Regions from separate parts of the Hydrogenophaga sp. T66 genome, predicted to be linked through region 2. Evidence: predicted binding sites of a transcription regulator. Region 2 holds the regulator's gene; each other region holds the start of a gene.
The links. The regulator sigma-54, encoded in region 2, starts transcription at its own class of promoters, with help from an activator protein. The targets are predictions, from matches to a motif close to TGGCANGNAANCTGCTTT.
Positions count from the first base shown of each region.

Region 1: the regulator sigma-54 is predicted to act here: its motif matches at 4,427-4,444, upstream of AC2D80_RS08640 (CmpA/NrtA family ABC transporter substrate-binding protein).
Region 3: the regulator sigma-54 is predicted to act here: its motif matches at 4,219-4,236, upstream of AC2D80_RS03985 (PQQ-dependent methanol/ethanol family dehydrogenase).

Region 1 covers NZ_JBXVVX010000001.1:1,872,291-1,882,246, reverse strand. Annotated here, with positions in the region: gene nirB (nitrite reductase large subunit NirB) at 1-1,134, opposite strand, end outside; gene AC2D80_RS08650 (ABC transporter ATP-binding protein) at 1,203-2,003, opposite strand; gene ntrB (nitrate ABC transporter permease) at 2,000-2,941, opposite strand; gene AC2D80_RS08640 (CmpA/NrtA family ABC transporter substrate-binding protein) at 2,957-4,270, opposite strand; gene AC2D80_RS08635 (nitrate- and nitrite sensing domain-containing protein) at 4,604-5,860, opposite strand; gene tsaD (tRNA (adenosine(37)-N6)-threonylcarbamoyltransferase complex transferase subunit TsaD) at 5,908-6,996, shown strand; gene AC2D80_RS08625 (branched-chain amino acid ABC transporter substrate-binding protein) at 7,019-8,314, shown strand; gene AC2D80_RS08620 (pyridoxal phosphate-dependent aminotransferase) at 8,305-9,516, shown strand; gene rpsO (30S ribosomal protein S15) at 9,628-9,894, shown strand.
Region 2 covers NZ_JBXVVX010000004.1:28,822-38,777, reverse strand. Annotated here, with positions in the region: gene AC2D80_RS13915 (flavin monoamine oxidase family protein) at 1-661, opposite strand, end outside; gene AC2D80_RS13910 (LysE/ArgO family amino acid transporter) at 678-1,337, opposite strand; gene AC2D80_RS13905 (HTH-type transcriptional regulator ArgP) at 1,466-2,386, shown strand; gene argS (arginine--tRNA ligase) at 2,398-4,071, shown strand; gene AC2D80_RS13895 (SPOR domain-containing protein) at 4,086-4,745, shown strand; gene AC2D80_RS13890 (thiol:disulfide interchange protein DsbA/DsbL) at 4,809-5,438, shown strand; gene lptA (lipopolysaccharide transport periplasmic protein LptA) at 5,542-6,201, shown strand; gene lptB (LPS export ABC transporter ATP-binding protein) at 6,198-6,992, shown strand; gene AC2D80_RS13875 (RNA polymerase factor sigma-54) at 7,096-8,661, shown strand; gene AC2D80_RS13870 (THUMP domain-containing class I SAM-dependent RNA methyltransferase) at 8,709-9,956, shown strand, end outside.
Region 3 covers NZ_JBXVVX010000001.1:850,839-860,794, forward strand. Annotated here, with positions in the region: gene AC2D80_RS03960 (PQQ-dependent catabolism-associated beta-propeller protein) at 1-160, shown strand, start outside; gene AC2D80_RS03965 (type 1 periplasmic-binding domain-containing protein) at 157-1,359, shown strand; gene AC2D80_RS03970 (ABC transporter permease) at 1,344-2,189, shown strand; gene AC2D80_RS03975 (quinoprotein dehydrogenase-associated SoxYZ-like carrier) at 2,224-3,033, shown strand; gene AC2D80_RS03980 (quinoprotein relay system zinc metallohydrolase 1) at 3,030-4,046, shown strand; gene AC2D80_RS03985 (PQQ-dependent methanol/ethanol family dehydrogenase) at 4,368-6,059, shown strand; gene AC2D80_RS03990 (c-type cytochrome) at 6,120-6,455, shown strand; gene AC2D80_RS03995 (hypothetical protein) at 6,452-7,012, shown strand; gene AC2D80_RS04000 (response regulator) at 7,061-7,729, opposite strand; gene AC2D80_RS04005 (hypothetical protein) at 7,835-8,437, opposite strand; gene AC2D80_RS04010 (hypothetical protein) at 8,689-9,213, opposite strand; gene AC2D80_RS04015 (hypothetical protein) at 9,248-9,859, opposite strand; gene AC2D80_RS04020 (hypothetical protein) at 9,834-9,956, opposite strand, start outside.

The DNA.
Region 1 (9,956 bases), on a different contig from region 2:
GACCAGCCGGTCGCCCTTGATGACGAGCTTTTTGTACACGCCGGCCGCCGCATCGCTCATCACGATGGTCTCGCAGCCCTCGCCACCCATGAAATCCCCGGCGGAGAAGAGGTCGATGCCGGTGACCTTGAGCTTGGTCGAGGTGAGCGAGCCCGTGTAGCGGGCGATGCCGAACTCGGCCAGGTGGTTGGCCAGCACCTTGCCCTGCTCAAACAGCGGAGCCACCAGCCCGTAGGCCACACCGCGGTGCGCCGCGCATTCGCCGACCGCGTAGATGCGCGGGTCGGTGGTGGTCTGCAGGGTGTCGTTGACCACCACGCCGCGCTGCACATGCAGCCCGGCGCGCTCGGCCAGCGCCGTGTTCGGGCGGATGCCCACGGCCATCACCACCAGGTCGGCCGGCGTCTCGCGGCCATCCTTGAAGCGCACCGCGCCGACCCGTGCGCCATCGGCCGCCGGCAGCAGCGACTCGGTCTGGGCGCCGATCAGGAATTTCAGGCCGCGCGCCTCCAGCGCGCGCTGCAGCAGCCCGCCGGCGGCTTCGTCGAGCTGGCGCTCCATCAGCCAGGGCGCGACGTGCACCACGGTTACTTCCATGCCGCGCCGCGCCAGCCCGTTGGCCGCCTCCAGCCCGAGCAGCCCGCCGCCGATCACCACCGCGTGGCGGTGGCGGGCGGCGGCGTCGATCATGGCCTGCGTGTCGGCGATGTCCCGGTAGGCGATCACGCCAGCAAGCTCTCGGCCAGGCACCGGCAACATGAAGGGGTTGGACCCGGTGGCCAGGATCAGGCGGTCGTAGGCCGCCTCCACCACCGCGCCCTGCGCGTCCTGTGCCCGCACCACGCGGCGCACCCGGTCGATGTCGGTGACGGTGTGGCCGGCGTGCAGCGTGATGCCGTGGTCGCGGTACCACGCCCAGTCGTTGAGCACGATCTGCTCCAGCGTCTGCTCGCCCGCCAGCACCGGCGACAGCAGGATGCGGTTGTAGTTCGGGTGGGGCTCGGCGCCGAAGACGGTGATGTCGTACAGGTCGGGCGCCAGTTTGAGCAGCTCTTCGAGCGCGCGCACGCCAGCCATGCCGTTGCCGACCATCACCAGCTTCATCCGCGCCTTGGGGTTCACTCGCATGTCCATGGAAATCTCCAGTGCCTCGCACGGGGCGGGCGCGGCGTGACGCGCTCCGCCCGGGCCGGGCTGTGTCGTCAGGCCGCCTTCTCCACGTGCCCCTGGCGCGTGTAGAGGAAATCGATCACCGCCTTGCGGGCGGCCTGGTAGCGCGGCTCGTCTGCCAGCGCCACCCGGTCGCGCGGGCGCGGCAGGTCAACCGACAGCACCTCGCCGATGGTGGCGGCCGGGCCGTTGGTCATCATCACGATGCGGTCGGACAGCAGCACCGCCTCATCCACGTCGTGCGTGACCATCACCACCGTGGCCTGGGTGCTGGCCACGATGTCGAGCAGCTCGTCCTGCAGCTTGGCGCGGGTCAGCGCATCCAGCGCGCCGAACGGCTCGTCCATCAACAGGACCTGCGGCTCCATGCTCAGCGCCCGCGCGATGCCCACGCGCTGCTTCATGCCGCCAGAGATTTCGCCGGGGCGCTTGGCCGCGGCGTGGGTCAGGCCCACCAGCGCCAGCGCGGCCTGGGTGCGCTCGCGCAGCGCCGCGCGGTTTTCGCGCTCGCCGAAGACGCGTTCGACCGCGAGGTAGACGTTCTCGAAGCAGGTCAGCCAGGGCAGCAGCGAGTGGTTCTGGAACACCACCGCGCGCTCCGGGCCCGGCCCGGCGATCTCGCGGCCGGCGCACAGCAACACGCCTTCGGTGGGCCGGGTGAGGCCGGCGATCAGGTTGAGCAGGGTGCTCTTGCCGCAGCCCGAGTGGCCGATCAGGGTGACGAACTCGCCCTGCTGCACGGTCAGGGAAATGTCGCGCAGCGCCGGGAAGTTGCCGCGTTTGGTGCGGAAGGTCTGTGCGACCCGGTCGATCTGGATGTAGGGCGCGCTCATGCCTTGACCTCCTCGTAGGTGAACAGGCTGGCGAGCTTGACCAGCGCCAGTTCCAGCAGCAGACCCACCAGGCCGATCACGACGATGGCGATGATGATGCTGGCCACGTTCAGGTTGTTCCACTCGTCCCAGACCCAGAAGCCGATGCCCACGCCGCCGGTCAGCATTTCGGCCGCCACGATCACCAGCCAGGCCGTGCCCACCGCCAGCCGCACGCCGGTCAGCAGGTAGGGCAGCACCGCCGGGAAGAGGATGCGCGTGAACACCTTCCACTCGCTCAGGTTGAGCACGCGCGCCACGTTGAGGTAGTCCTGCGGCACGCGCTGCACGCCCACCGCGGTGTTGATGATCATGGGCCAGATGGAGCAGATGAAGATGGTCCAGATGGCCGCCGGGTTGGCCCCCTTGAACACCAGCAGGCCGATGGGCAGCCAGGCCAGGGGCGAGACCGGCCGCAGCAGGCTGATCAGCGGGTTGAACATGCGGCTCAGGAAATCGAACCGGCCGATCGCGAAGCCCAGCGGAATGCCCACCAGCGCCGCCAGCCCAAAGCCGGTGGCGACGCGCTGCAGCGAGGACAGCACGTTCCAGCCCACGCCCTGGTCGTTCGGGCCGGCCTGATAGAACGGGTCGGCAAAGATGTCGAGCGCGTGGACCCAGGTGGCTTGCGGCGTGGGGATGCCGCTGGCGCCGTTGCCGGCGATCAGCGACCAGACCACCACCAGCAGGCCCAGGCCCAGCAGCGGTGGCAGACCCACGCGCCAGAACCAGCCGGCGCGTTCGCGCCAGGGCAGGGCGGTGGCCGCGGTGTCCAGCGTGGCGCGCGCGACCGTCGGAGCAGCCGCCACCGTGGCGGGGCCGCCGGGCGTCGGGGGAGAGGCGGCGGTGGGCGCGGACGCGGGCGCGTCCAGCGGGGCGTGAAAAACGGCGCTGACCATGATGGCGGCTCCCGCTCAGGCCGACGCGGCTTTGATCTTGAACCCGTCGGCGTACTTGGCCGGGTCCTTGCCGTCCCACACCACGCCGTCCATGAACTTGGCGCTGCGCAGGTCCGATTTCGGCAGCGGCGTCTTGGTGGCGGCGGCGGCCTGCTTGTAGATGTCGATGCGGTTCACGGCCTTGGCCACGGCCAGGTAGTCGGGGTGCGACTTCAGCAGGCCCCAGCGCTTGTGCTGCGTGAGGAACCACATGCCGTCGGACAGGTAGGGATAGTTGACCAGCCCGTCGTTGTAGAACTTCATGTGGTTCGGGTCGTCCCAGGTCTTGCCCAGACCGTTCTGGTAACGGCCCAGGATGCGCTGGTTGATCGCGTCCACGCTGGTGTTCACGTACGCCCGCTGCGCGATCGTCTCGGCCATGCGGTTCTTGTTGACCAGCCCGGCGTCGATCCACTTGCCGGCCTCCAGGATCGCCGCGGTCACGGCGCGCGCCGTGTTGGGGTGCTTCTGCACGAACTCGGCGGTGGTGCCCAGCACCTTTTCCGGGTGGTCTTTCCAGATGTCCTGCGTGGTGTTGGCGGTGATGCCAATGCCGTCCATGATGGCGCGGTGGTTCCAGGGTTCGCCCACACAGAAGCCGTCCATGTTGCCCACGCGCATGTTGGCCACCATCTGCGGCGGCGGCACGACGATGGCCCGCGCGTCCTTGAACGGATCAATGCCCGCGGCGGCCAGCCAGTAGTAGATGTACATGGCGTGGGTGCCGGTGGGAAAGGTCTGGGCGAAGGTGTATTCGCGCTTCTCGGTCGCCATCAGCTTGGCCAGCGACGGCCCGTCCACCGCGCCTTTCTCGGCCAGCTTTTTCGACAGCGTGATGGCCTGGCCGTTGTGGTTGAGGTTCATCAGCACGGCCATATCCTTGCGCGGGCCGGCGGTGCCGAGCTGCAGGCCGTAGATCAGGCCGTACAGCACGTGGGCCATGTCCAGCTCGCCGTTGACCAGCTTGTCGCGCACGCCAGCCCAGCTCGCCTCCTTGGTCGGCACGATCTTCACGCCGTACTTTTTGTCCAGACCGAGTTCGGCGGCCATCACCACGCTGGCGCAGTCGGTCAGCGGGATGAAGCCGATCTTGACCTCGGTTTTCTCCGGCGCATCCGAGCCGTTGGCCCACACCGGCTGGTGGCCGAGACTGGCGAACAGCGCGGCGCCGCCCAGGGCAGCACCGTGCTGCAGGAACTGGCGGCGCGACGGCGCGGCGGCGGCGTCCGCGGTGGTCGCCACAGGCGCGGCGGTGGCGAGGGGGGCGTTGGCGGGTTGCTCGACGGACATGGCGCACTCCTGGTGGATGAAAAAACGGACCGCGAAAAACACAACGGCGCCCACCTCCGGCCGCGCGCCAGCGCGGGAGAGATGGACGCCGTTGTCCGGGGGGTCGGGGGAGACCGGGGGGCGCCACCGCCGTTGGCAGCGCCCTTTGGCTTTCTCTAAGCAGATCGCGTGCCAGGTGTCGCTCAGGCGTCCCGCCCGAGGCAAGTCCTTGATTTCATTGAAATCCTGTCGAATACGCGCGGCCCCGGATGCCGCCCCGATGTGGTGCGCGCGGGGGTTCGGTGCCCTGGGGCCGGCGCGCGGAGCACCGTTCTTGTGCGGCGCAGCATGGGTTCAGCGCGGACCGGGCGTGAGCACGTCGGCCATCGCCAGCACCGCTTCGGCCACGTCGATGAGCCGCCGGTTCTGGTTCATGGCCATCTGGCGCAGCGTCTTGTGGGCGTCGGCCTCGCTCAGGCCGCGGTGGGCCATGAGCAGGCCCTTGGCGCGTTCGATCAGCTTGCGTTCGTTGAGGCTGGCCCGCACCGCCGCCAGCTCCTCGCCCATGGCCTGCAGGCGCCGCGCCTGGTCTTGCGCGAGCGCCAGCACGGAATCCTGCAGCGGGCCGCCGCGGCCGGCGTTGTCCACGCCGTCCGGCGCCGGCGCGTCGCGGAAGAAGGACAGCGGGTCGGCCGGCGGTGTGCCGGTCGCGGCCAGTCGCTCGTAGCTCAGGGCCTCGTCGTTCACCGCGGCCAGGCGCGCGGCGCAGGCGGCGCGCAGCGCGCCGGCCAGCCGCGCTTCCACCGTGCGCATGCGGTCCATGCGCTGGCTGCAGGTCTCGAACCAGGCCGGACTCAGTTCGGCGTCCAGCGGCGCACCGCCCCCGGCCGTGGCCAGCAGGCGCCGCAGGCGCTCCAGCCGCGCCAGCGGCGCGCCCGATTCCGCCTGCGCCCACACCGCGCGGGTTTCCTCGTCCGCGAACGCGCCGAAGGCTTCCAGGGAGCGCTCCTGGCTGTCGATCAGGTGCAGCAGGCGCTGCTGACCGACCGGGTCGGCGCGCCCGCTGGCGAACAGCGCCGATCCGGCGGCGCGCTCCTGTCCGGCGAATTCCTTGCCCTGCATGAAGTGGAACAAGGCCACCAGCCGCCGTGAAAGGTCCGGGTCGCTGGCGCTGTCCGCCGCCTCAAACACCACCGCGAGCAGGGCGGCGATCACCCGGCTGAACGCTGCGGTGGCCGCGGGCGGGTCCAGCGCCAGCGCCTGCACCTGGGCGCGCAGCGGGCGCAGCGCGTCCAGGCCCTGCAGCGCCAGCGCCAGCCGGCTGAACAGCCGCGCACCGTGGGGACCGCTCAGGCCCGCGGTGTCGAGCCGCTGCACGTGGGCCCGCCAGGCCGCTTCCGAGGCGTCGTTGTCGGCCAGCTGCGCCAGACGGGCATCGCCGCCGCGCCCACCGCCGGAGCCGAGCCACAGGTTGGACAGGCCCCGTTCGCGCTGCAGCCCGTGGATCAGCTGGGCGGCCAGGTCCGCGCCTTCGCTGGTGAGCGCCAGCTCACGCAGGCCGTCGATCTCGCAGCGCTTGGCCGCAAGCAGGAAGTGCAGGGCGGTTGTCATCCCCGCGCCAGCTTGCAACATCCATGCCGCCCGTACACTTCGCGCCCATGCGCATCCTGGGCATCGAATCTTCCTGCGACGAAACGGGCGTGGCCCTGGTCGATGCCACCGGCACCGCCACGCCGCGCCTGCTCGGTCACGCGCTGCACAGCCAGATCGACATGCACCAGGCCTACGGCGGCGTGGTGCCTGAGCTGGCCAGCCGCGACCACATCCGCCGCGTCCTGCCGCTGACCGACGCCGTGCTGGCCCAGGCCGGGCTGCCGCTGTCGGCGGTGGACGCGATCGCCGTGACCCGCGGCCCCGGGCTCGCCGGTGCGCTGCTGGTGGGAGCGGGCGTCGCCAGCGCGCTGGGCGTGGCGCTGGGCCGGCCGGTGCTCGGCATCCACCACCTCGAGGGCCACTTGCTGTCGCCGTTCCTCAGCGCCGACCCGCCGCAGTTTCCGTTCGTCGCCCTGCTGGTGTCCGGCGGCCACACGCAGCTCATGCGCGTGGACGGTGTGGGTCGCTACAGCCTGCTGGGCGAAACCATCGATGACGCCGCCGGCGAAGCGTTCGACAAGTCGGCCAAGCTGCTTGGTCTCGGTTACCCCGGCGGCCCGGCGCTGGCCCGGCTGGCCGAGCAGGGCAACCCGGTCGCTTTCGCCTTCCCCCGCCCGCTGCTGCACAGCGGCGACCTCGATTTTTCGTTCGCCGGCCTGAAGACCGCGGTGCTCACGCAGGTGCGCCGGCTGGCCCATGCCGCGCCGGAAGGCCCCGCCACCAGCCGCCTGGCCGATCCGCTCACGCCCGCGCAGCGCGCCGACGTCGCGGCCAGCGCCCAGGCGGCCATCGTCGATGTGCTGGTGAAGAAGTCGCTGGCCGCGCTCAAGGCCACCGGACTCGCCCGGCTCGTGGTGGCCGGGGGTGTGGGCGCCAACCGCCGCCTGCGCGAGCAGCTCGACACCGCTTGCGCCGCCCGGCGCGTGCGGGTGCATTACCCCGAGTTGCACCTGTGCACCGACAACGGCGCCATGATTGCGCTGGCCGCCGGGCTGCGCGCCCAGGCCGGCCTGCTCGACGCCACGCTGGCCGCCCCCCCGGACGGCCGCTTTGACGTGAAGCCCCGCTGGCCCCTGGCCGAGCTGGACGCCTGATTCCCTTCCTCTTGTGTTGCCGATGACCCACGCGTTTTCCCCGCGCCGCCGCACGCTCGTGCGCGGTCTGCCGCTGCTCGCCGCCGCCACGCTCGCCGCCCCCGGCCTGCGCGCCCAATCCACGCCGCCCGCGCCGGTGCGCATCGGCCTGATCGAAGGGCTCTCCGGCCCCGCGGCCAACGCCGGTGAGGCGGTGCTGCGCAATCTGGTGTGGGCCGCCGAGCGGGTCAACGCCCGCGGCGGCGTCAACGTGGACGGCGCCGTGCGGCCGCTGGCCATCGAGCGGCTCGACAGCAAGGGCCAGGCCGAGGAGGCGCTGTCGGCGCTGCGCAGCGCCATCGACCGCGGCATCACCGTGGTCGCCCAAGGCAATTCGTCGGCCGTGGCCAGTGCGCTGGTGGAGGCGATCGAGAAGCACAACACCCGGGAGCCGCAGCGCCGCGTCCTGCTGCTCAACTACGCCGCCGTCGACCCGGCGCTGACCAACGAACGTTGCAGTCCCTGGCATTTCCGCTTCGACGCCCACGCCGACATGCGCCTGGCCGCGCTCTTGTCGGTGCTGCAGGCGGACCGCTCGGTGGACAAGCTCTACCTGATCGGTCAGGACTACAGCTTCGGCCAGCATGTCCTGCGCGAGGCGCGGCGCCGTGTCGGCGAGCTGCGGCCGGACATCGCCATCGTGGGCCAGGAGCTGCATCCGCTCGCCCGCGTGAAAGACTTCCTGCCTTATGCCGCCAAGATCCAGGCCAGCGGCGCGCAGGCCGTGCTCACCGGCAACTGGGGCAACGATCTCACGCTGCTGGTCAAGGCCGCACGCGACGCCGGCTACCGCGGCCGCTTCTACACCTTCTACGGCAACGCCCTCGGCGCGCCGGCCGCCATCGGCGAGGCCGGGGTCGGGCAGGTGCTGGCCGTGGCCGAGTGGTTCCCCAACGCGCCCGGCGAGGCCTCCGCCGCGCTGGTGCGCGCCTTCCGCGAGCGCTTTCCCAGCCCGGCCGACGACTACATCCACCTGCGCATGCAGCTCATGGTGGAGGCGCTGGCGGCCGCGCTGGGCCGCGCCGGCACGGCCGAGGCGGGCGCGGTGGCCCGGCATCTGGCGCAGGCCGACGTGTCGCTGGCTGGCCAGCGCGGCCGCATGCGGGGCGCCGACCAGCAGTTCCAGCAGCCGCTCATGGTGGCCGTGATGGACCGACAGGGCGCGCCCGGCGTGCCCTTCGACGTCGAGGGCTCGGGTTTTGGCTTTCGCGTCGTGCGCACCCTCACGCCCGAGCAGGCCACGCTGCCCCACGCCTGCACCATGCGGCCATGGAACTGATCCACCGGGAGACGGCGATGCGACAGGTTGTGGCGGCGCTGGAAGCGTCTCGGATTCGCGAGGTGGCCAACGAGGGTCTGGGCCGCGACGGCGTGCTGCGGTTCTGGTTCGGCGAGAGCGACGAGGTCACGCCCGAGCCCGTCCGCGCGGCAGCCATCGCCTCGCTTCAGGCCGGCGAGACCTTCTACGCCCACAACCTCGGCCTGCCCGAGCTGCGCGCCGCGCTGGGCGACTACACCGACGCGCTCCACCCGGGCCCGGGCGGGGCGGGTTGGGCGGCGCGGATCGCCGTCACGTCCGGCGGTGTCAACGGGTTGATGCTGGCCGTGCAGGCCCTGGTGGACGCCGGCGATGAGGTCGTGGTGGTCACGCCCGCATGGCCCAACCTGGAGGCGCAGCCGCGCATCCTGGGCGCGCGCGTCCAGACGCTGTCGCTCACCGTGCGCGACGCCGCCTGGACGCTGGACCTCGACGCGCTGCGCGCTGCGGTCACCCCCGCCGCACGCCTCCTCATCGTCAATGCCCCGAGCAACCCCACTGGCTGGGTGCTCACCCGCGAGGAACAGCGCGCCATCCTCGACCACTGCCGCGCCACCGGCACCTGGATCCTCGCCGACGAGGTCTACGAACGCCTGTACTTCGGCGATCCGGCGCCCGGCGCTCCGCTGTGTGCGCCCAGTTTTCTCGACATCGCCCAGCCCGACGACCGGGTCATCGTCGCCCACAGCTTCTCGAAAAGCTTCCTCATGACCGGTTGGCGGCTGGGCTGGCTGGTGCTGCCGCCCGGCCTCATGGACGCGGTCGGCAAGCTCATCGAGTTCAACACCTCGTGTGCGCCCGTGTTCGTGCAGCGCGGCGCGCTCGCGGCGCTGGCACACGCGGCGGCCATCACCCCCGGCTTCGTGGCCCGGCTGCGCGCCGGCCGCGACACGCTGCTGCCGCTGCTGCGCGACACGCCCGGCGTCGAGGTGGCCACGCCGCAGGGCGGGATGTACGCCTTTTTCCGGCTCGGTGGCCATGCCGACTGCCTCGAGACCGCCAAACGCCTCGTTCGCGAGGCAGGCCTTGGCCTGGCGCCCGGCAGCGCTTTCGCGCCCGAGGCCACCGGCTGGTTGCGCTGGTGTTTTGCCAGCCGCGACACCGACCGGCTGGTGGAGGGCGCCGCGCGCCTGCGCGGCTGGCTGGCCCACACCCGGCGCTAGCCGATCCCGGTGCGCTGCGCTACAATGCGCGGTTGCTGGCCGTTTGGTCCGGCAGCCTCACGCCCGGGGCGGCTCACCCTGCGCCGGGACGCACGTCACAAGGAAAATTTCATGATCGCCCAATCCGTCAAGGCCGAAGTCATTGCGGCCAACGCCCGCGCCGCCAACGACACCGGCAGCCCCGAAGTCCAGGTCGCCATCCTGACCGCTCGCATCAACGAGCTGACCCCCCACTTCAAGACCCACGCCAAAGACCACCACGGCCGTCGCGGCCTGCTGCGTCTGGTGAGCCGCCGCCGCAAGCTGCTGGACTACCTCAAGTCCAAGGACGCTGACCGCTACGTGGCCCTGATCCAGAAACTCGGCCTGCGCAAGTAAGCCGCCGCGGGTGCGCCACACCGGAAAACGCCTGAGTTGGTTCGCTGGCTCGGGCGATTTTT
Region 2 (9,956 bases):
CGACCTGGCCGAAGACCTCGCGGTGGCGGAAGGACAGGGCCTGGAAGGCGCTGGACTGGGCGACGAAGTCGTAGAAGGTGCGGTCGTCCCAGCGCGGCACGAGCGCGTTCCACAGCGCTTTCAGGCGCGGCACATCCCGCGCGCGCAGCGCATCCTGCAGGGCGCTGAAGCCCGCCCCCTCTTCGAGCGCGTCGCCCCAGGCCGTGGCCACCTCGCGGAACAGCGGCGGCAGGTCGTCCAGCGTGCGCGCGCGGTGCGTCACGCCGGCGAGGTCCACCACCGTGCAGCCGGCCGCCGGCGTGAGCGGGTTGGGAAAGGGGCGGGTGGCCAGACCCAGCCGGTCGACGTAGTGAAAAAACGCCGTGCCCGAGCGCGGGAAGCGCATGCCGCCGAGCTCGGCCACCGCGCCCGCGCCGCCCTCGAAGGCCTGCGAGCGCAGGCGACCGCCCAGGCGCGAGGCCTCGTACACCACCGGCCGGAGCCCGAGCTTCATCAGCTCGTGCGCGGCGGTCAGGCCGGCCATGCCGGCGCCCACGATGGCCACCTCGGTGCCGTGGCGTTCGCGCGGCAGCACGCCCAGGCCGGCGGGGTGGCGCAGCCAGTCGTCGTGCGCGAAGGGGAAGTCCGGGCCGAAGACGGTGAGGGGTTTCGCGGCGTTCATGGGCAGCACCGGGCGGTCAGGCCAGCGAGGCCAGCAGCCAGGCGGCCGTGCCCCACATCATGAGCGCGACCAGCCCGTCGAGCGCGCGCCACAGGCGCAGCGAGTTGAGCCGCCGGCCCAGCCAGAAGGCCGCGCAGCCCAGCACCAGGAACCACACCAGCGAACCGGTGGCCGCGCCCAGGCCAAAGGCGGTGCCACCCGCGCCGTAGGCCAGCGACGCGCTGCCGATCAGCACCGCCGTGTCGAGCCAGGCGTGGGGGTTGAGCCAGGAAAAAGCCAGGGCCGAGAGCACGGCCTGCCGGCGCGTGACCGGCGCGGCGTGGGCGGCGTGGGCCGTGGAAGGGGTCGCGGGCAGCGGGCCGGGCTGCGACAGCGGCGCGGCCACCGGCGCGCGGAAGCGCTGGAACGCCTGCCAGCCGTACACCGACAGGAACAGCACGCCCGCGCCCACGATGGCGCCGTGCAGCTTGTCCGACAGGCCGCCGAGCTGCGCCAGGCCCAGCACGCCGATGGCGATCAGCGCGATGTCGGCCAGCGCGCAGACCGCCACCGTGAGCCACAGGTGCTGGCGTTGCAGGCCCATGCGCAGCACATGGGCGTTTTGCGGGCCGATGGCCATGATCAGCGACAGGCTCAGCACCAGGCCGGCGGTGAAGGTGGGGAAGGTCAGGGTCATGGTGATGCTCGCGGGACAGAGGGCGCCTGGGTTCAGGCCATGGCGGCATGGTGCCCGTCCCACCGGGTGGATTAAAGCGATTTGACAGAAAATGAAGCTCATCAAGGTTTTCTAAACAAGCAGCACCGATGCTCGACGCCCGCCAACTCGAAGCCCTCGCCGCCGTGGTCGAAACCGGCGGGTTCAGTGCCGCCGCGCGGGCGTTGTCGGTCACGGTGGCGGCGGTGTCGCTGCGCATCAAGTCGCTGGAGGAATCGCTCGGCCAGCGGCTGCTGGTGCGGGGCAAGCGCGTCACCGCCACGCCCGCCGGGCAGGCGCTGCTGGGCCACATCAAGCAGGTGCGGGCGATGGAGACCGACCTGCTCGCCGGCCTGGCCGGCGGGCCGGCGCGCGACGGCGCGGCCTGGCAGAGCCTGAGCGTGGCCATCAACGCCGATTCGGTGGCCAGCTGGTTCCTGCCCGGCGTGGCCGCGCTGCTGCAGCGCCACCGGCTGCTGCTGGAGATCGTGATCGACGACCAGGACCACACCCACGACGCCCTCAAGCGCGGCGACGTGATGGGCTGCGTCACCACCCGCGCCGACGCCATGCGCGGCTGCATTGCCGAGCCGCTGGGCGTCATGCGCTACCGCTGTGTGGCCGCGCCGGCCGTGGTGCAGCGCTGCCGCACGCCGGGCGGCGGCGTGTCGCCGCACCGCCTGCTGGCCCACCCGGCCGTCATCTTCAACCGCAAGGACGCCCTGCAGGACGCCTTCCTCCTGCAGCACTTCGGCCTGCAGCAACCCCACTACCCGCGCCACTTCGCGCCCGCGGTCGACGCCTTTGAGACCGCCATCGAACTCGGCCTGGGCTGGGGCATGGTGCCCGAGCAGCACCTCGCGCACCGCCCCGCGCTGCAGGAACTGCTGCCCGGCGCCACCGTCGACGTGGCGCTGTACTGGCAGCACTGGGCGCACGAGCCTCCCTCGGCGCAGCGGCTGACCGCCGCGGTGAAGGCCGCCGCCGCGCGCCAGCTGCGCGCCCCCGACGCGCCCGGGGCCCCCGCCTAAAATCGCGCCCCATGCTCACCATCAAACAAGACCTGCTCGCCGGCCTGGCCGCCGAGCTGGAGTCCCTCAGCCCCGGCGCGGGCGCGCGCGCCGCCTTCGAATCGCCCAAAGTGGCCGCCCACGGCGACTACGCCGTGACCGCCGCCATGGCGCTGGCCAAGCCCCTGAAGGCCAACCCGCGCGCGCTGGCCGAGCAGTTGCGCACCGCGCTGCTGGCCCGCCCGGCCTACCAGCGGTGGGTGCAAGACATCGAGATCGCCGGCCCGGGCTTCATCAACATCCGCCTCCAGCCCGCCGCCAAGCAGCAGGTGGTGCGCGAGGTGCTTGCCGCCGGCGCGGCTTTCGGCCGCCAGCCGGACCACGGCCAGCGCCTCATGGTCGAGTTCGTGTCGGCCAACCCGACCGGACCGCTGCACGTCGGCCACGGCCGGCAGGCCGCGCTGGGCGACGCGATCTGCAACCTCTACGATACGCAGGGCTGGGCGGTGCACCGCGAGTTCTATTACAACGACGCGGGCGTGCAGATCAACACGCTGGCCACCTCCACCCAGCTGCGCGCCCAGGGCAAGAAGCCCGGCGATCCCGGCTGGCCCGAGGCCGCCTACAACGGCGACTACATCGGCGACATCGCCCGCGACTTCCTCGCCCGGAAAACCGTCAAGGCCGACGACCGCGAGTTCACCGCCAGCGGTGACGCCAACGACCTCGACGGCCTGCGGCAGTTTGCCGTGGCCTACCTGCGCCACGAGCAGGACCTCGACCTGCAGGCCTTTGCGGTGAAGTTCGACCACTATTACCTGGAGTCCAGCCTGTACACCAGCGGGCGCGTCGAGGCGGCGGTCAACCGGCTGATCGCCAACGGCAAGACCTACGAGCAGGACGGCGCGCTGTGGCTGCGCAGCACCGACTACGGCGACGACAAGGACCGCGTGATGCGCAAGTCCGACGGCTCGTACACCTACTTCGTGCCCGACGTGGCCTATCACATCGCCAAGTGGGAGCGCGGCTTCACCAAGGTCATCAACATCCAGGGCACCGACCACCACGGCACGATCGCGCGCGTGCGCGCCGGCCTGCAGGCGGCTGACGTCGGCATTCCCGCCGGCTACCCCGACTACGTGTTGCACACCATGGTGCGCGTCGTGCGCAACGGCGAGGAGGTCAAGATCAGCAAGCGCGCCGGCAGCTACGTCACGCTGCGCGACCTGATCGACTGGACCAGCAAGGACGCGGTGCGTTTCTTCCTGCTCAGCCGCAAGCCCGACACCGAATACACCTTCGACGTCGACCTCGCCGTCCAGCAGAACAACGACAACCCGGTCTACTACGTCCAGTACGCCCACGCCCGCATCTGCTCGGTGCTCGACGCCTGGGGCGGCGACGTGGCGGCCCTGGCCCAGGCCGATCTCGCGCCGCTGGACAGCGCCCCGGCCCAGACGCTCATGCTGCTGCTGGCGCGCTACCCGGCCATGCTCACCGACGCCGCGCGCGACTTCGCGCCGCACGACGTGACCTTCTACCTGCGCGAACTGGCGTCGGCCTACCACAGCTACTACGACGCCGAGCGCATCCTGGTGGACGACGACACGGTCAAGCGCGCGCGGCTGGCGCTCGTCGCGGCCACCGCGCAGGTGCTGCACAATGGCCTGGCCGTGCTGGGCGTGAGCGCCCCGCGCAAGATGTGAGACCGTCGCTCGCCATGAAGAAATCCCCCGCTTCGTCGTCCGCCCGCCGCGCCACCGGCGGCACCCTCATTGGCTTCGTCGCCGGCCTGCTCGTGGGCCTGGGTGCCGCGCTGGCCGTGGCGGTGTACGTGACCAAGGTGCCGGTGCCCTTCGTGGACCGCGGGCTGTCGCGCGACGCCGGCGCCGAGCAGCGCGAGGCCGAGCGCAACAAGGGCTGGAATCCCAACGCGTCGGTCGGCGGACCGGCCCCCGCGCCCGCCGCCCCCGGGGCCGCCACGCCACCGGCCGCCCCGCCCGCCACCGACGCCAAGGCCACCGATCCGAAAGCCCCGGCCGCCAAACCCGCCGACCCGCTGGGCGAACTGATGCAGCAGAAAACCGGCCAGGCGCCGGCCGCCGCCACGCCGCCCACCGCCGCGGCCGGCCCCGGCGCCGATCCCTTCACCTACTTCGTGCAGGCCGGCGCTTTCCGCACCGCCGAGGACGCGGAAACCCAGCGCGCCAAGCTGGCGATGATGGGCATCGACGCGCAGGTCAGCGAGCGCGAGCAGAATGGCCGCACCGTCTACCGCGTGCGCGTCGGACCCTTCACGCAGAAAGCCCTGGCCGAACTCACGCAGGAGCAGCTCACCGGCAACGGCATCGAAGCCGCGCTGGTGCGCGTGCAGCGCTGAGCCGGCGGGAACTTTTCCGCGGCGTCCGCGCCCGAACCCAGTCCTTCCCCGGAGAACCGATCCATGCAACGCCGCGCGTTTTCCCTCTCCCTGATGTCTTTCGGCGCCGCCAGCGCCCTGCCGGCCTTCGCCCAGCGCGTCGCGCCCAAAGAAGGCGTCGATTACCTCAAGCTGGCCAAGCCCGCGCCGGTCCAGGCCCCGCCCAGCCAGATCGAGGTGGTCGAGTTCTTCGCCTACTCCTGTGTGCACTGCTTCAATTTCGAACCGCTGTTCGAGGACTGGAAGTCGAAGCAGCCGCCCAACGTCGCCGTGCGCCGCGTGCCGGTGGCCTTTTCGCCGGCGTTTGTGCCGATGCAAAAGCTCTACTACACGCTGGAGGCGATGGACCAGGTCAAGGCGCTGCACGCCAAGGTCTTTTCCGCCATCCACAACGAACGCCTGCCGCTGACCACGCCCGGTCCGATCATCGACTGGGTGGCCAAGCAGGGCGTGGACCGGGCGAAGTTCACCGAGGTGTTCAACGCCCCGGCCACCGCCACCAAGGCCCAGCAGGCCGCGGCCCTGCAGGACGCCTACGCTGTCGAGGGCACGCCGGCGCTGGGCGTGGCCGGTCGCTTCTACATCGCCGGGCAGGGCCCGCGCACGCTGACCATCGCCAGCGCGCTGATCGCCGAAGCCGGCCGCAAGGGCTGATGCGGCGCCGGCGACCGCCGGCGCAGTCAAACCGCGCCCCGAAACAGGGCGCGCGCCGTCGGGACCGCCGTTACAATGAATGCAAGTTTCGTGCCCTGACGCCATGCCTGCATTCGCCATCCCCACCTTCCGTCGCCTTCGGGTCCTCGGCCTGAACGTCTGCCTGACGGTCTGCCTGGGCGGCGCCAGCACCGCCTGGGCCGAGCGCGCGGACCGCGACAAGCCGCTCAACGCCGAGGCCGACAGCCTGCGCTACGACGACGCCCGCCAGACCAGCGTCTTCACCGGCAACGTCGTCATCACCAAGGGCACCATCCGCATCCGCGGCGCGCAGGTGGAAATCCGCCAGGACGCCCAGGGCAACCAGTTCGGCGTGGTCACGGGCAGCCCAGGCACCTTCCGCCAGAAGCGCGACGGCGTGGACGAGCACATCGAAGGCGAGGCCCGCCGCATCGACTACGACAGCCGCGCCGACACGGTGCGCTTCACCGGCGACGCCGTGCTGCGCCGCTACAAGGGCACGCAGCTCAACGACGAAACCAGCGGCGGCGTGATCGTCTACAACAACGCCACCGACACCTTCACCGTGGACGGCGCCGACCCGGCCCGGCCCACCGCCAGCGGCAGCAGCGCCGCCAGCGGCGGCCGTGTGCGCGCGATGCTCACGCCCGTGCCCAAGCCCGGTGCGGCCCCCGCCGCTCCCCCGGTCGCCACGCCGCCCGCCGCCCTGACCCCCAGCCGCCAGATCGAGGGCCGGCCGTGAGCGCGCCTGAGCGCCCCGCGGCCGCCAAGCCCGGCCGGCCGGCGCCCGTGGTGAGCCGGCTGGAGGCCCGCGGCCTGCAAAAGGCCTACGGCAGCCGCAAGGTGGTCAAGGACGTGTCGCTCGCCGTGTTCAAGGGCGAGGTGGTGGGGCTGCTGGGCCCCAACGGCGCGGGCAAGACCACCTCGTTCTACATGCTGGTGGGACTCCTGCGGGCGGATGGGGGCCAGATCCTGCTCGACGGTCAGGCGATCGAACGCTTCCCGATCCACCGCCGCGCGCGGCTCGGCGTGGGCTACCTCCCGCAGGAGGCATCGATCTTCCGCAAGCTCAGCGTCGCCGACAACGTGCGTGCGGTGCTGGAGTTGCAGGAAGACGACCAGGGCCGGCCGCTGTCGGGCGAGGCGATCGCCCGCCGGCTCGACGAACTGCTCAAGGACCTTCACGTCGACCACCTGCGTGACGCGCCGGCCCCGGCGCTGTCCGGCGGCGAGCGCCGCCGGGTGGAGATCGCGCGCGCCCTGGCCACCAACCCCCGATTCATCCTGCTCGACGAGCCCTTCGCCGGCATCGACCCGATCGCGGTCATCGAGATCCAGCGCATCATCGGTTTCCTGAAGTCGCGCGGCATTGGCGTGCTGATCACCGACCACAACGTGCGCGAGACCCTGGGCATCTGCGACCGCGCCTACATCATCAACGACGGTCACGTGCTCACCAGCGGCACGCCGGCGGAGATCGTCGAAAACGCCGACGTGCGCCGGGTCTATCTCGGCGAGCACTTCCGCATGTGATCATGGCCTTCCCCGCGCGCCAGTCCCTTCACGCCGTCGCCCTCCGCGGGCGCGCGTGCTTGCACGGGGCGGCCCGGCGGGGCGGCCCACGGTCGGGCGCGCGATGAAGCAGGGACTGTCGCTGCGTGTCTCGCAGCACCTCGCCCTCACCCCGCAGCTGCAGCAGTCGATCCGGCTGCTCCAACTCTCGACGCTGGAGATGGCGCAGGAAGTCGAGCAGATGCTCGACGACAACCCTTTTCTGGAGCGGGCCGACGACAGCGTCGAGCGCGAGGAGTTCGGCGTCACCCAGACCGACGCCCCCGTCAGTGGCGGTGAGCAGCTCAGCGAGGCCGGCGTGTCGGTCTCCGAGGGCGCCGAGGCGCCCGACACCGACGCGCTGGAAGCCCGGCTCGACGGGGCCGCGCCGGTGGAGGAAAACTGGGACGGCGATGGCACCGTCGACCTCGCGCCCAACGACAGCGAGTGGGGCGGCGATGCGCCGCCGCGCGGCGCGGGTGGCGACGACGACGACACCGCCAGCGCCACCGAGCTGGCCCGCGCCCAACGCTCGCTCACCGATCACCTGCACGAGCAGGCGCGTTGCCTGCGCCTGAACGACCGCGACCGCGCGGCCCTGGTGCTGCTGATCGAATCGCTCAACGAGGACGGTTACCTCGCCGACCCGCTGGACGAACTCGGCGAAGCGCTGCTGCGCCTGGAAGGCCGGCCGCCCGAGCAGGACGCGCTGGACGACGCCCAGCAGCGCCTGCAGCTCGCGTTGTCGCTGCTGCAGCACATGGACCCGCCCGGTGTGGGCGCGCGCAGCCTCGGCGAGTGCCTGCGGCTGCAGATCCTGGAGCTGCGCAACACGCCGGCCGCACGCGCCGCGCTGGCCATCGTGGCGCAACCGCTGGAACTCATCGCCAAGCGCGATGTGCGCCGTCTGGCCCAGGCCTGCGGTGCCGACGACGAGACGGTGCGGGCCGCGCTGGCGCTGATCGCCGGGCTGGAGCCCAAGCCCGGGCGCCGGTTTGTCGATGTGGAGCGCCACATCGTGGTCCCCGATGTGATCGTGGCGCGGGCTGGCCGGGGCTTCAAGGTCATGCTCAACCCCGACGTGATGCCGCGCCTGCGGGTGCACGACGTGTATGCCAACGCGTTGCGCCAGAACCGCGGCGGGCGCGACGGTGGCGAAGGCGGTCACGCCGCCATGCAACAGCGCCTGCAGGAGGCGCGCTGGTTCATCAAGAACATCCAGCAGCGCTTTGACACCATCCTGCGCGTGAGCAGCGCCATCGTCGAGCGGCAGCGCAACTTCTTCATGCACGGCGAGCTGGCCATGCGCCCGCTGGTGCTGCGCGAAATCGCCGACGAGCTGGGCCTGCACGAATCCACCATCAGCCGCGTGACCACCGCCAAATACATGGCCACGCCCTTCGGCACCTACGAGCTGAAGTACTTCTTCGGCTCCTCGCTCGGGACCGAGACCGGTGGCAACGCGTCCAGCACCGCCGTGCGCGCGCTGATCAAGCAGTTCATCGCCGCCGAAGACGCGGCCAAGCCGCTGTCCGACAACCAGCTTTCCGACCTGCTCAAGGAACAGGGCATCGAGTGCGCGCGTCGCACCGTGGCCAAGTACCGCGAGGCGCTGCGGATCGCGCCCGCCAACCTGCGCAAGTCGCTCTGACCGAACCCGCGGCCCGCGCTGTGCGGGCCGTCTACCCACCGACCGCCGTGAACGCCCTGCACTTGTTTCTCCCCTGCGCCGCCGGCGTTGAAGACCTGCTCGCCGATGAGGTGCGCGACATCCTGGGCGCTGAGGGCGTGCAGCGGGTGCGGGGGGGCGTGGCGCTGACCGCCAGCTGGCGCGATGCGATGCGGCTGAACCTGCACAGCCGTCTCGCCGTGCGCGTGCTGGTGCAACTCGCCCACGGCCCGTACCGCAGCGAACGCGACCTGTACGACGCCGCTGCGGCGGTGGCCTGGGAGATCTGGTTCACGCCCGCGCAGACGATCAAGGTCGAGATCACCGCCCAGCACAGCCCGCTCAAAAGCCTGAACTTCGCCGCGCTGACCATCAAGGACGCGGTGTGCGACCGCTTCCGCGAGCGGCGCGGCGAGCGGCCCAGCGTGGAGACTCGCTGGCCCGACGTGCGGATCTACACCCACCTGACGGCCGAGACGGTGACGCTGTACATCGACACCTCCGGCGAACCGCTGTTCAAGCGCGGCTGGCGCGAGGACAAGGGCGATGCGCCGCTGAAGGAGACGCTGGCCGCGGCCATGATCGCGGCCACCGGCTGGGACGGCGCCGTGCCCTTGTACGACCCCTGTTGCGGCAGCGGCACGGTGGTCATCGAGGCGGCGCAGCGGGCGCTGCGCATTGCGCCCGGCCTGGGCCGGCGCTTCGGCTTCGAGAAGCTGCTGCCCTTCCAGGCCCACGTGTGGGCGGCGCTGCGCGAAGAAGCCCGTGCGGCCGAACGCCCGCATCCGGCCGGCTCGCCGCCCCTGGCCCACGGCAGCGACGTGTCGTTCCGCATGGTCGACTTTGCCCAGCGCAACGCCGAGCGCGCCGGCGTCGCCCACGCGATCGAGCTGCGCGGCGGCGACGCGCTGCAGCGCCTGCCCCCCAGCGCGACACCCGGCGTGCTGCTGCTCAACCCGCCGTATGGCGAACGCATCGCGGCCGCCGGCGTGGCCGGGCAGAACGCCGCCGAGCGGGCGCGCGGCCGCGAGCCCGGCCGCGCCCCGCGCACCTTCACGGTCGGTGCCCGGCCCGACGCCGGCGCCCGCGAATCGGCCCAGACCGCCGACGGCGACGATGCCAGCGCCTTTTTTGAGCGCCTCGCCACCCACTGGAAGAGCCACTACGCCGGCTGGACCGCCTGGGTGCTCACGCCCGACCTGAAGCTGCCCGGACGCATGCGTTTCAAGGAGTCGCGGCGCGTGCCCCTGTGGAACGGGCCGATCGAGTGCCGGCTG
Region 3 (9,956 bases), on a different contig from region 2:
CGGCAAGCGCGCCTGGGGCCTCACGCTGGGTCCGGACGGCAAGACCCTGTTTGTGGCCAACGGCCTGTCCGACGACATGACGCTGGTGGACACGGCGGCGGCCAAAGCGCTCAAGACGGTGGCGGTCGGCCGCGTGCCGCACACCGTGCTGGTGAAATGAGGCGGGTCCTCGGCCCGCTGACCCGCGCGCTGGTGGCGGCCACGCTGCTGGCCGCGGACGGCGGCGCGGTGGCCCAGACCCGCACCACCGTCACGCTGGCGGTGGTGTCGCTGGCCGACGATCCGCGCCATGCGCCGCGCCGGCTGGAGAAGGCCTACCCCGGCCACCCGGCCGGACGGGCGCTGGACGGCGTGACGCTCGGGGTGGCCGATGCCGCGTTTGAACTGGACGCCGCGGGCATCGACCTCAAGGTGCGCGATGTGGTCTTGCCCGATGCCGCGGCCTTGCCCAAGGCCCTGGCCGAACTCAAGGCCGCCCGCGTGCAGCACGTGGTGGCCGACCTCCCCGAGGGCCCGCTGCGCCAGCTGGTGCAGGCCGCGCCCGGGGCCTTGGGGGGCGCCATCGTGTTCAACACCGGCCTGGACGACGATGCGCTGCGCGCCGAACACTGTGCCGCCCACCTGCTGCACACCCTGCCCAGCCGGGCCATGCAGCAGGACGCGCTGGCCCAGTACCTGGCGGCGCGCAACTGGCGGCAGGTGCTGGTGCTGCAGGGGCCTACGCCGGCCGACGCCCTGCAGGGCCAGGCCTTTGCCCGCAGCGCCAAACGCTACGGCCTGAAGGTCGTGCAGACCCGTCCGTTCAAGCTCAGCGGCGACCCGCGCGACCGCGACCTGGCCAACACCCGCCTGCTCACCGGCGACCGCGACCACGAGGTCGTGGCGGTGATGGACGCCGACGGCGAGTTCGCCCGGCTTCTGCCCTACGCCACCCAGCGGCCACGCCCGGTCGTGGGTGCCAGCGGCCTGACCGCCGAAGCCTGGCACCCGCACTGGGAGCGCCACGGCGGCCCGCAACTCACGCGCCGCTTCCAGCGGCAGGAAAGCCGCCCGCTGCGCTCCCACGACTACGCCGCGTGGGCGGCGGCGAAGGCGGTGGTCGCGGTGCTGGTGGACGCGCCACGCGCGCCGGTGGCCGAACAGCTGCGCCGCTTGCGCAGCGGTCAGAGCTTCATCGACGGCTTCAAGGGCCAGCGGCTGAGCTTTCGCGCCTGGGACGGCCAGCTGCGCCAGCCGCTGTTTCTCAGCCACGGCGACGGCGTGGTCGGGCTCGCGCCGGTGGATGGCGTGCTGCACCCGAAAGAGGTGCTGGACACGCTGGGCGTGGACGAGGCGGAGAGCGCATGTCGCAGCCGCTGACCGCCGCCGTGGCCCCGGTGCCGCCCCCGTCGCCGCTGGCGCACCGGCTGCGCGCGCTGCGTGCGGTGGTGGGCCGCGAGATCGGTCGTTTCCTGCGCCAGCCCTCGCGCCTGGGCTCGGCGCTGGTCCGGCCGTTGCTGTGGTTTGTGGTGTTCGCGGCCGGCTTCCACAACGTGTTTGGCGTGGCCATCGTGCCGCCCTACGAGACCTACATCGAATACAAGGTCTACATGGTGCCCGGGCTGCTCGGCATGGTGGCGCTGTTCAACGGCATGCAGAGCTCGCTGTCCATGGTCTATGACCGGGAGATGGGGATGATGCGCCTGCTGCTCACCGCGCCCTTGCCGCGGGGTTGGCTGCTGGCCTTCAAGCTGCTGGGCGGCACCAGCCTGTCGGTGTTGCAGATGCTGGCTTTCCTGGCGATCGCGTGGGCGTTTGGCGTCGATCTGTCGTGGGCGTTGCTGCCGGGTCTGTTGCTGGCCATGGTGGCAGCAGCGGTGATGCTCGCGGCTTTGGGGCTGGTGTTGTCGGTGTACGTGAAACAGCTGGAGAACTTCGCGGGCACCATGAATTTCGTGATCTTCCCGATGTTTTTCATCAGCCCGGCGCTCTACCCGCTCTGGAAGCTGGAGGAGTCGGGCGCCTGGTGGCTGGTGAAGATCGCGCAGGTCAATCCGTTCACCCACGCGGTGGAGGCGATCCGCTTCGCGTCGGTCGGGCAGTTCTCTGCCACCGCGTGGGCCGTGGTGCTGGGCTGCACGGTGGTGTTTTTCGGGCTGGCGCTCTGGGGCTACGACCCGCAGCGCGGCGTCATTCGCAACAAGGGCTGACGCGCCGGTGTGCGGCGCAGGAAGGCGTTTCCCGATGGCTGGTTTCACACCGACTCCCACGATCCGGCGCCGGGCGCTGCTGACCGCGGCCGCCCTGGGCGCGGGTGGCGTGCGCGCCGCGGAAGACCACACCGGCGGCGATCCGCTGGGCTCCATGCAGTGGCCCACGCTGCGCCGTCAGTACCTCGGCCAGGCGCCGATGCGGTTTGCGCCCGAGGTGCTGGTCAAGGGGCCGGCCTTCGCCGACGACGCCATGGCGGTGCCGCTGCAGGTGGATGCGCGCGCACTGGCCCGGGAAGGTGGGGGCATCGAGCGGATCTTTGTGGTCGTGGACCGCAACCCGGTGCGGGAAGTGCTCGACTTCGAGCCGCTGCGCGCGCTGCCGATGATCGCCTTTCGCATCCGCATGGAGCAGGCCTCGCCGGTGCGGGCGATGGTGCGCACCCGCGACGGCCGCTGGCACGTGGGCGGCACCTGGGTGCAGGCCGCCGGCGGCGGCTGCACGGTGCCCGGCGCGACCCGCGCCGATGGCTCGTGGAGCCGCACCCTCAACCAGGTGCAGGCCCGCTGGTTCGACAACCTCATCGATGGCAGCCGGCGCCTGCGCCTGCGCGTGATGCACCCGATGGACACCGGCCTGGTGGCCGGCATCCCGGCTTTCTTCATCGAGCGCCTGCAGCTCGACGACGGCGCCGGCCAGCCACTGTGGCGCCTCGCGCTGCACGAGCCGGTGGCCGAAAACCCGCTGATCACGCTGGAGCTGCCCACCGGCGTGCGCGGTGGCCTGCGCTTGCACGGGCGCGACAACAACGGCAACCGCATCGACGCCGAGGTGGTGTCGTGACCGGGCGGCCGGGCCGCATCGCCGCGTGGGCCGGTGGCCTCGCGCTCGCCTGCGCTGCCCACGCGCAAGGCCCCTTGCCCAACGCCGCGCCACGCCTCCAGCCCGACGCGGCGCGCCTGCATTACGACCTGCAGCCGCGCGCGCTGGCCCGCGGCACCTGGGTGATTGAGGGCGCGGTCGACGACTTCAGCCGGGCCAACGGGTGCAACATCATCAACACCGCCTTCATTGCCACCGGCGCCGGCGTGGTGGTCATCAACACCGGACCGTCGCGCCTGTATGGCGAGCAGCAGCGGCGCGCCGTCGCCGCCACCGTCCGCGAGCCGGTGGTGTCGGTGCTCAGCCTGAACCTCCACCCCGACTACTTTTTTGGCCACCAGGCGTGGGCCGATGTCCCCACCGAGGCCCTGCCGGGCAGCATCGCGGGCATGCAGGCCGAAGGCCGGGCCTACGCCGACAACCTGTACCGGCTGTGCGGCGACTGGATGAAGGGCACCGAGTCCACGCCGTCACGACAGCCGGTCGTGCTTGAGGCGGGCACCCAGACGCGCCGTCTTGGCGGCCACACGCTGGAGCTGCACCGCCTGCGCGGCCACACCGACGACGACCTCGTCGTCATCGACACCACGACCGGCGTGCTCTACGCCGGCGGGCTGGTGTTTGCAGACCGGGTGCCCACCACCCCGCACGCCGACTTCGACGCCTGGCTCGCCAGCCTCGACCAGCTTGCCCGCTGGCACGCCGCGGGGCGCTTCCACACCGTGGTGCCCAGCCACGGCCCGGTCCACAGTGGCCTGGCCGGCATCGAGCAGACCCGCGACTGGCTGCGCTGGCTGACCGGGCTCATGCGCGAGCAGGCCGAGCGCGGCACCGACCTGGCCGAGCTGCTGCGCACGCCGGTGCCACCGCGCTTTGCCCGCTGGGCGGCGCAACCGGCCGAACTGCACCGCACGCTCACGCAGTGGTATCCCCGTTATGAGCTGCGCGCGCTGTCTGCGCCGGCCAGCCGGTGACCGGTCAGTTCACGACTGTTGCAGCCGCCTGTTCGCGCGGTTGATCCGTTTCTGAACACTGTCACGCCAGCGTCACGGCGTGGCGCGCTGGGCGCGGCGTCGCAGGCGCTGCACCGGGGTCGGGCTCAGGGTTTTTCCGGAGGGTTTTGGCCGGTGGGCGGGAACTTTTCCCTGGCACGGATGTTGCCCCTGAGCGCTCGTGCACCGCGACCGGCGGGTCGTCGGCAACACCCGTGGCACTGCGTCCGCGCAGCGACCGCCCTCAACGCCTCACGAGCAGGAGACAACCCAGTGAAACGTACTCTATTGAGCCTTTTGGTCATGGCCGCGGCGGCCCAAGTCGGCGCGCAAGGCGTGACCGACAAGATGATCGCCGACGACGCGCAGTCCACCAACAACGTGTTGAGCTGGGGCATGGGCACGCAAGGCCAGCGCCACTCGACGCTCAACGCCGTCAACAGCAAGACGATCAACAAGCTCGTGCCGGTGTGGTCGATGTCGTTCGGCGGTGAAAAGCAGCGTGGCCAGCAAAGCCAGCCGCTGGTCCACAACGGCAAGATGTTCGTCACCGCGTCCTACTCGCGCATCTACGCGGTGGACGCCAAGACCGGCCAGAAGCTGTGGAAGTACGAGCACCGTCTGCCCGAAGGCATCATGCCCTGCTGCGACGTGATCAACCGCGGCGCCGCGCTGTACGACAACCTGGTCATCTTCGGCACCCTGGACGCCCAGCTGGTGGCGCTCGACCAGAACACCGGCAAGGTGGTCTGGCGCGAGAAGATCGACGATTACTCTGCCGGCTACAGCTACACCGCCGCCCCGCTGATCGCCGAAGGCCTGCTGCTGACCGGCGTGTCCGGCGGCGAGTTCGGCGTGGTGGGCCGCGTGGAAGCGCGCGATCCCAAGACCGGCAAGATGGTCTGGACCCGCCCCGTCGTCGAAGGCCACATGGGCTACAAGGACGGCAAGGAAAACGGCATCTCCGGCACCACCAACGCCACCTGGCCGGGTGAGACCTGGAAGACCGGCGGCGCGGCCACCTGGCTGGGCGGCACCTACGATCCCAAGACCGGCCTGGCCTACTTCGGCACCGGCAACCCCGGCCCGTGGAACAGCCACGTGCGCAAGGGCGACAACCTGTACTCGGCCTCCACCGTGGCCATCGACGTCAAGAGCGGCAAGATCGTCTGGCACTACCAGAACACGCCCAATGACGGCTGGGACTACGACGGTGTGAACGAGTTCGTCACCTTCGACATGGACGGCAAGCGCGTCGGTGCCAAGGCCGACCGCAACGGCTTCTTCTACGTCAACGACGCCACCACCGGCAAGCTGATCAACGCTTTCCCGTTCGTCAAGAAAGTGACCTGGGCCACCGGCATCGACCTCAAGACCGGCCGCCCGAACTACGTCGACGACAACCGCCCGGGTGACCCGACCGCGGCCGGCGGCGACGGCACCAAGGGCAAGGCCGTGTTCTCCGCACCGGGCTTCCTGGGCGGCAAGAACCAGATGCCGATGGCCTACAGCCCGAAGACCGGCCTGTTCTACGTGCCGACCAACGAGTGGGGCATGGAGATCTGGAACGAGCCGATCACCTACAAGAAGGGCGCGGCCTACCTGGGCGCGGGCTTCACCATCAAGCCGCTGTTCGACGACCACATCGGCTCGCTGCGCGCGATCGATCCCAAGACCGGCAAGGTGGTCTGGGAAGTCAAGAACAGCGCGCCGCTGTGGGGCGGTGTCCTGACCGCCGGCGACCTGGTGTTCTGGGGCACGCCCGAGGGCTTCCTGAAGGCCGCCGACGCCAAGACCGGCAAGGTGGTGTGGCAGTTCCAGACCGGCTCCGGCGTGGTGGCCCCGCCCATCACCTGGCAGCAGGACGGCGAGCAGTACATCAGCGTGGTCTCCGGCTGGGGCGGCGCCGTGCCGCTGTGGGGCGGTGAGGTCGCCAAGAAGGTGAACTTCCTGGAGCAGGGCGGTTCCGTCTGGACCTTCAAGCTGATGAAGTAAGTTGTGTGGGTGAGGGGTGGCGCGGCGCAAGCCCGCCACCCTTTTTTTTGGATGAATGACATGCCGATGCACCGTTTCCCGATCCTGATGGCCCTGGTGGCCACCGCCAGCCTCGCGCCCGCCGCCCATGCGCTGGACGCCGCTGCCGCCGTCGAACTGGCCAAGGCCAACGGCTGCTACTCCTGCCACGCCAACGGCGAGAAGGTGGTGGGCCCGGCCTTCGCCGCCATCGCCGCCAAGTACGCCGGTGACAAGGACGCAGCCGCCTCGCTGGCCCAGTCCATTCAGAACGGCTCCAAGGGCAAGTGGGGCCGCATTCCGATGCCGCCGCACGCCAGCCTGAGCGCCGGTGATCTCAAGACCCTGTCGGTCTGGGTGTTGACGGTCAAGCCGTGACGCGGGCGCGCGCCGCCGGACTGGTGCTGGCCCTGGCCGGGTCAGCCGGCGCGGCGTGGGGCTTCGACTTCCGCGGTGAGCGCCCTGTGATCGCCGTCACGGCCGACGGCCAGCGCACGCGCATCGGCGCGGTGGCCTTCACCCCCCAGCCGTCCGGTCTTGCGCACTTCCGGGTGCGGCTGGACCCGCGGGTCCTGCAGGACCATTTCCTGTCGATGCGGGAGTTCAAGTGCCTGCCCGGCGGGCCGGAAATCACATGCGCCGTGCCCTATCCCTACGAGCAGCCGTCGGTGGCGGGCCCCTCATCGCTGGACTGGCTGGAGCACAGCCTGCTGTTTTTCTTCAAGCAGCCGCGCGACTACGGGGCGAAGCTCTGGAATGGGGTGATCTTCCGGTTCACGGTCACCGCCGATGCACTCGTCGGCGAGCCGCAAGCCATCGACCTCAACCGCCTGGGTGTGCCGCCCGAGCGGCTGGACGTGCCGCCCTACGGGCCGGCCGACCGCGATGCGTTCGCGCCCGGCGCGCGCTGGCTCACGCAGCTGCGCATCGAGTAGCTGGCGCGTCGCCGTGGCAGCGGCGTTCGGGGTCTGTGGCGCGGTGCGTCAGTGGGTCACCGGATCGTCGGTGAGCGAGACCAGGTACTGCACGATTTCGGCACAGGCTTCTTCAATCTGGTCGACTTCCAGGGTGTTCTTGTCGCCCTGCGCCCGCAGGCGGGTGCGCAGGCGCGTGGTGGCCTCCAGGATCACCGACACCTGCTGGAACACCTCGCCCGACCACGCCGGCCCGTCGGCGCCGGGCTTGGCCGGTGCCTCGGCCTCGGCGCCCGGCGGCAAGCCGCTGAACAGCGAGTCGCCCGAGAGCTCCAGCGTTTCCATCTCCTGCGGCTGCAGCAGTTGCCCCACGCGTTCGCGCAGGGCGTCGCGGTCGACCGGTTTGCTCAGGTAATCGTCCACACCCACCGCATAGGCGTTGCTGCGCCGGGCGGCGTCGGTGTGGGCGCTGACCATGATGACGCGGGTGTGGGCCGTGGCCGGGTTGTCGCGCAGGCGGCGGATCAGGTCGAAGCCGTTCAGATCGGGCATCTCCGCGTCCACCAGCATCACATCCGGGATCAGGTCCATGGCCTTGAGCAGGCCGTCGTTGCCCCGCACCGCGAAATGCAGCTGACCCATGTCCATCATCGCCCGGGCCAGGACATGCACCATGCCCGGATCGTCGTCAACGATCAGGATCTGTGGGCGCCGGGGCGCGCTGGGGTCGGTGTTCATGGCGGGGTGGGCGTTTGAAACCTTGGGACCTGTGCTATCGGCCACGCGCCGACCGACTTGAGCACTTTTGTGGGCTTGACGCCCACCCGGCGCCATGGGCTGCTTTCAGCGCACCCACTCGGCGGTCAGCGACCCACCCACCAGAAAGCCCGCCGGCACCTTCTCCTCGCGCTCGAAGCGCACCAGTCCCTGCCCCCGGCAGTACCACTCGCGGCTGACCAGCGGCACGTTCGTAAAGCCGTTGACCGGGTCGGTGTAGAGGTTCAGCGAGGCACGGCCCACCACCTTCAGGCACGGGCTGAAGCGGCCTTTGGGCGTCTCCACCGTCTCGTCCACCGCCTCGATCCGCCAGGTCATCACCGCGCGATGGCTGTGGCGCAGCTCGCGCGGGTGTTCGTTCTTGCGCAGGATCAGGTAAGGCACCGTGGTGGTTGTCCACTCCGTGCCCACCGCGTACGGCGCCTTCAGCACCCACATGGGTTCCTTGTCGGCGGTCGGCTCCTCGTCGATGTCCACCCGCGTGGCCACCCGGCGAATGCCCTGCTCGTCGACCTTGAACAGGTAATTCACACCCTGCGAGTGGTGCCGCACCGGCAGCGACTCACCGTCCCACGCCACCGGCGCCCCGACCCGCAGCGTCCACGCCTCCGGCGCCCGCGGCTCCTCACTCTCCACCCGCACCTCATACGTCTGCGACCACCCCGCCACCAGCGGAAACCAGCTGTCCCCCCCCGAAGGCGCACACCCCGCCAGCAGCAAAGCCCAAAGGCCCGCGCAGTGCACACTCCAGCGGGGGCGGAAGCTGCGCAGCGGCGCAGGCGGGCGACTCCTCAGCCACGCACCCATCCGGGCCGCGCAAAGCGCGCCCGTTCGGGGGCGCCCTGGATCCGGCTCCGCCGGTCCAGCGGCGCCGTCCCCCCCTCGGGGGGGGAAGCCGCGCAGCGGCGCAGGGGGGGCCCTCATTTCTCGGGGAGCTGCGCGCGCGGGAGGTCGCTCAGCTTGATCTGGAGTTTGTCGTTGCCCGGCGGGCGCAGCCACGAAAAGCCGCCGGGTCCGCGGATCGGTTCGGTGCTGCCCATCTGGGTGTTGCCGTCGCGCGCCTTCTTGAGACCGTCGCCCAGGATGCGGTGCAGGTCTTTCTCGTAAGGCAGGCGGTGCACCCGTGGCATCGCCAGCGGCGCGTTGTCCTTCATCGGGTTGACCCAGATGTAGATCGCACCCTCGTGGCCGCGGCCGGGGCTGGGCTCGTCGAACACCGCGGCCAGCAGCACGAAGCGCTCGGGCAGCCGGTCGTCGCTGGGCCAGCCGGCGATGCCCATCAGCGTGCCGTGGGCCAGCAGGTAGAAGCCGCTGACCAGGCCCACGCCGCCGAGCTTGACCGCCCAGTGCCAGCGGGTGGCCAGGCAGAGCACCAGCAGCAGGAAGGCCAGCAGGGCATACACGATGACCAGCCAGGTGAGTTGCGTGGTGACGGTGGGAATCATGGGGTGGTGGTGTCGTGGTGCGGCGTCGTTGGCCTCAGAGCCCCGCGCGTTGCACGATGGTCAGCGGTCGGGTGTTGAGGTCGGTGACGGTGCCGCGGTCGTCGAGGGTGAAGCGCACCAGGGTGCGCTCGTCGCCCTTACGGGGAATCTGCTGGGTCCCGGTGAACACGATCTGCGCTTCCGGGTTCACCTTCACCACGCTGACCGACACGTCCACCGGCTGCTGGTCGCGGCTGTCGTAGTAGTGGGCGTTGACGACGTACTCGCCCGGCGCGATGCCGCGCAGCGTGACGATTTCCTGGCGAATCGGGCTGCTCACGACGCGGCCGTTGACCAGCACGCTGGCGTTCTTCTCGCCGCGGTCGTCGCGGTCGAGGTGCAGCAGCCCGGCGTCCCGCTGGCGGAACCACAGCGTCTTGCCGCTGGGCTCGTTGACCCATGCGTCGATGTCGTTGGGGTTGTTGTCGGGCCAGCTCACGGTGATGATGAACTCGGCCTTGGCCGGGATGTCGCCGCGCTTGCGCGCCTGCGGGTTGAAGGCCAGCAGCGTGATCACGAAGCAGAAGACGAACGCGATCAGCATGTTGAACAACATGTCGTAGAACGGGTCGGTCTCGGTGTCACGAACCGGTCGGCCCAGCGCCATGCGCCCCTCCCGAAGTGACGCCCGGCGGCGCCGAGGCGATCGCGTCGGCGACCAGCGCGTCGGCGAAGCGGTCAAGCCGCATCAGCTGCAGGCCCAG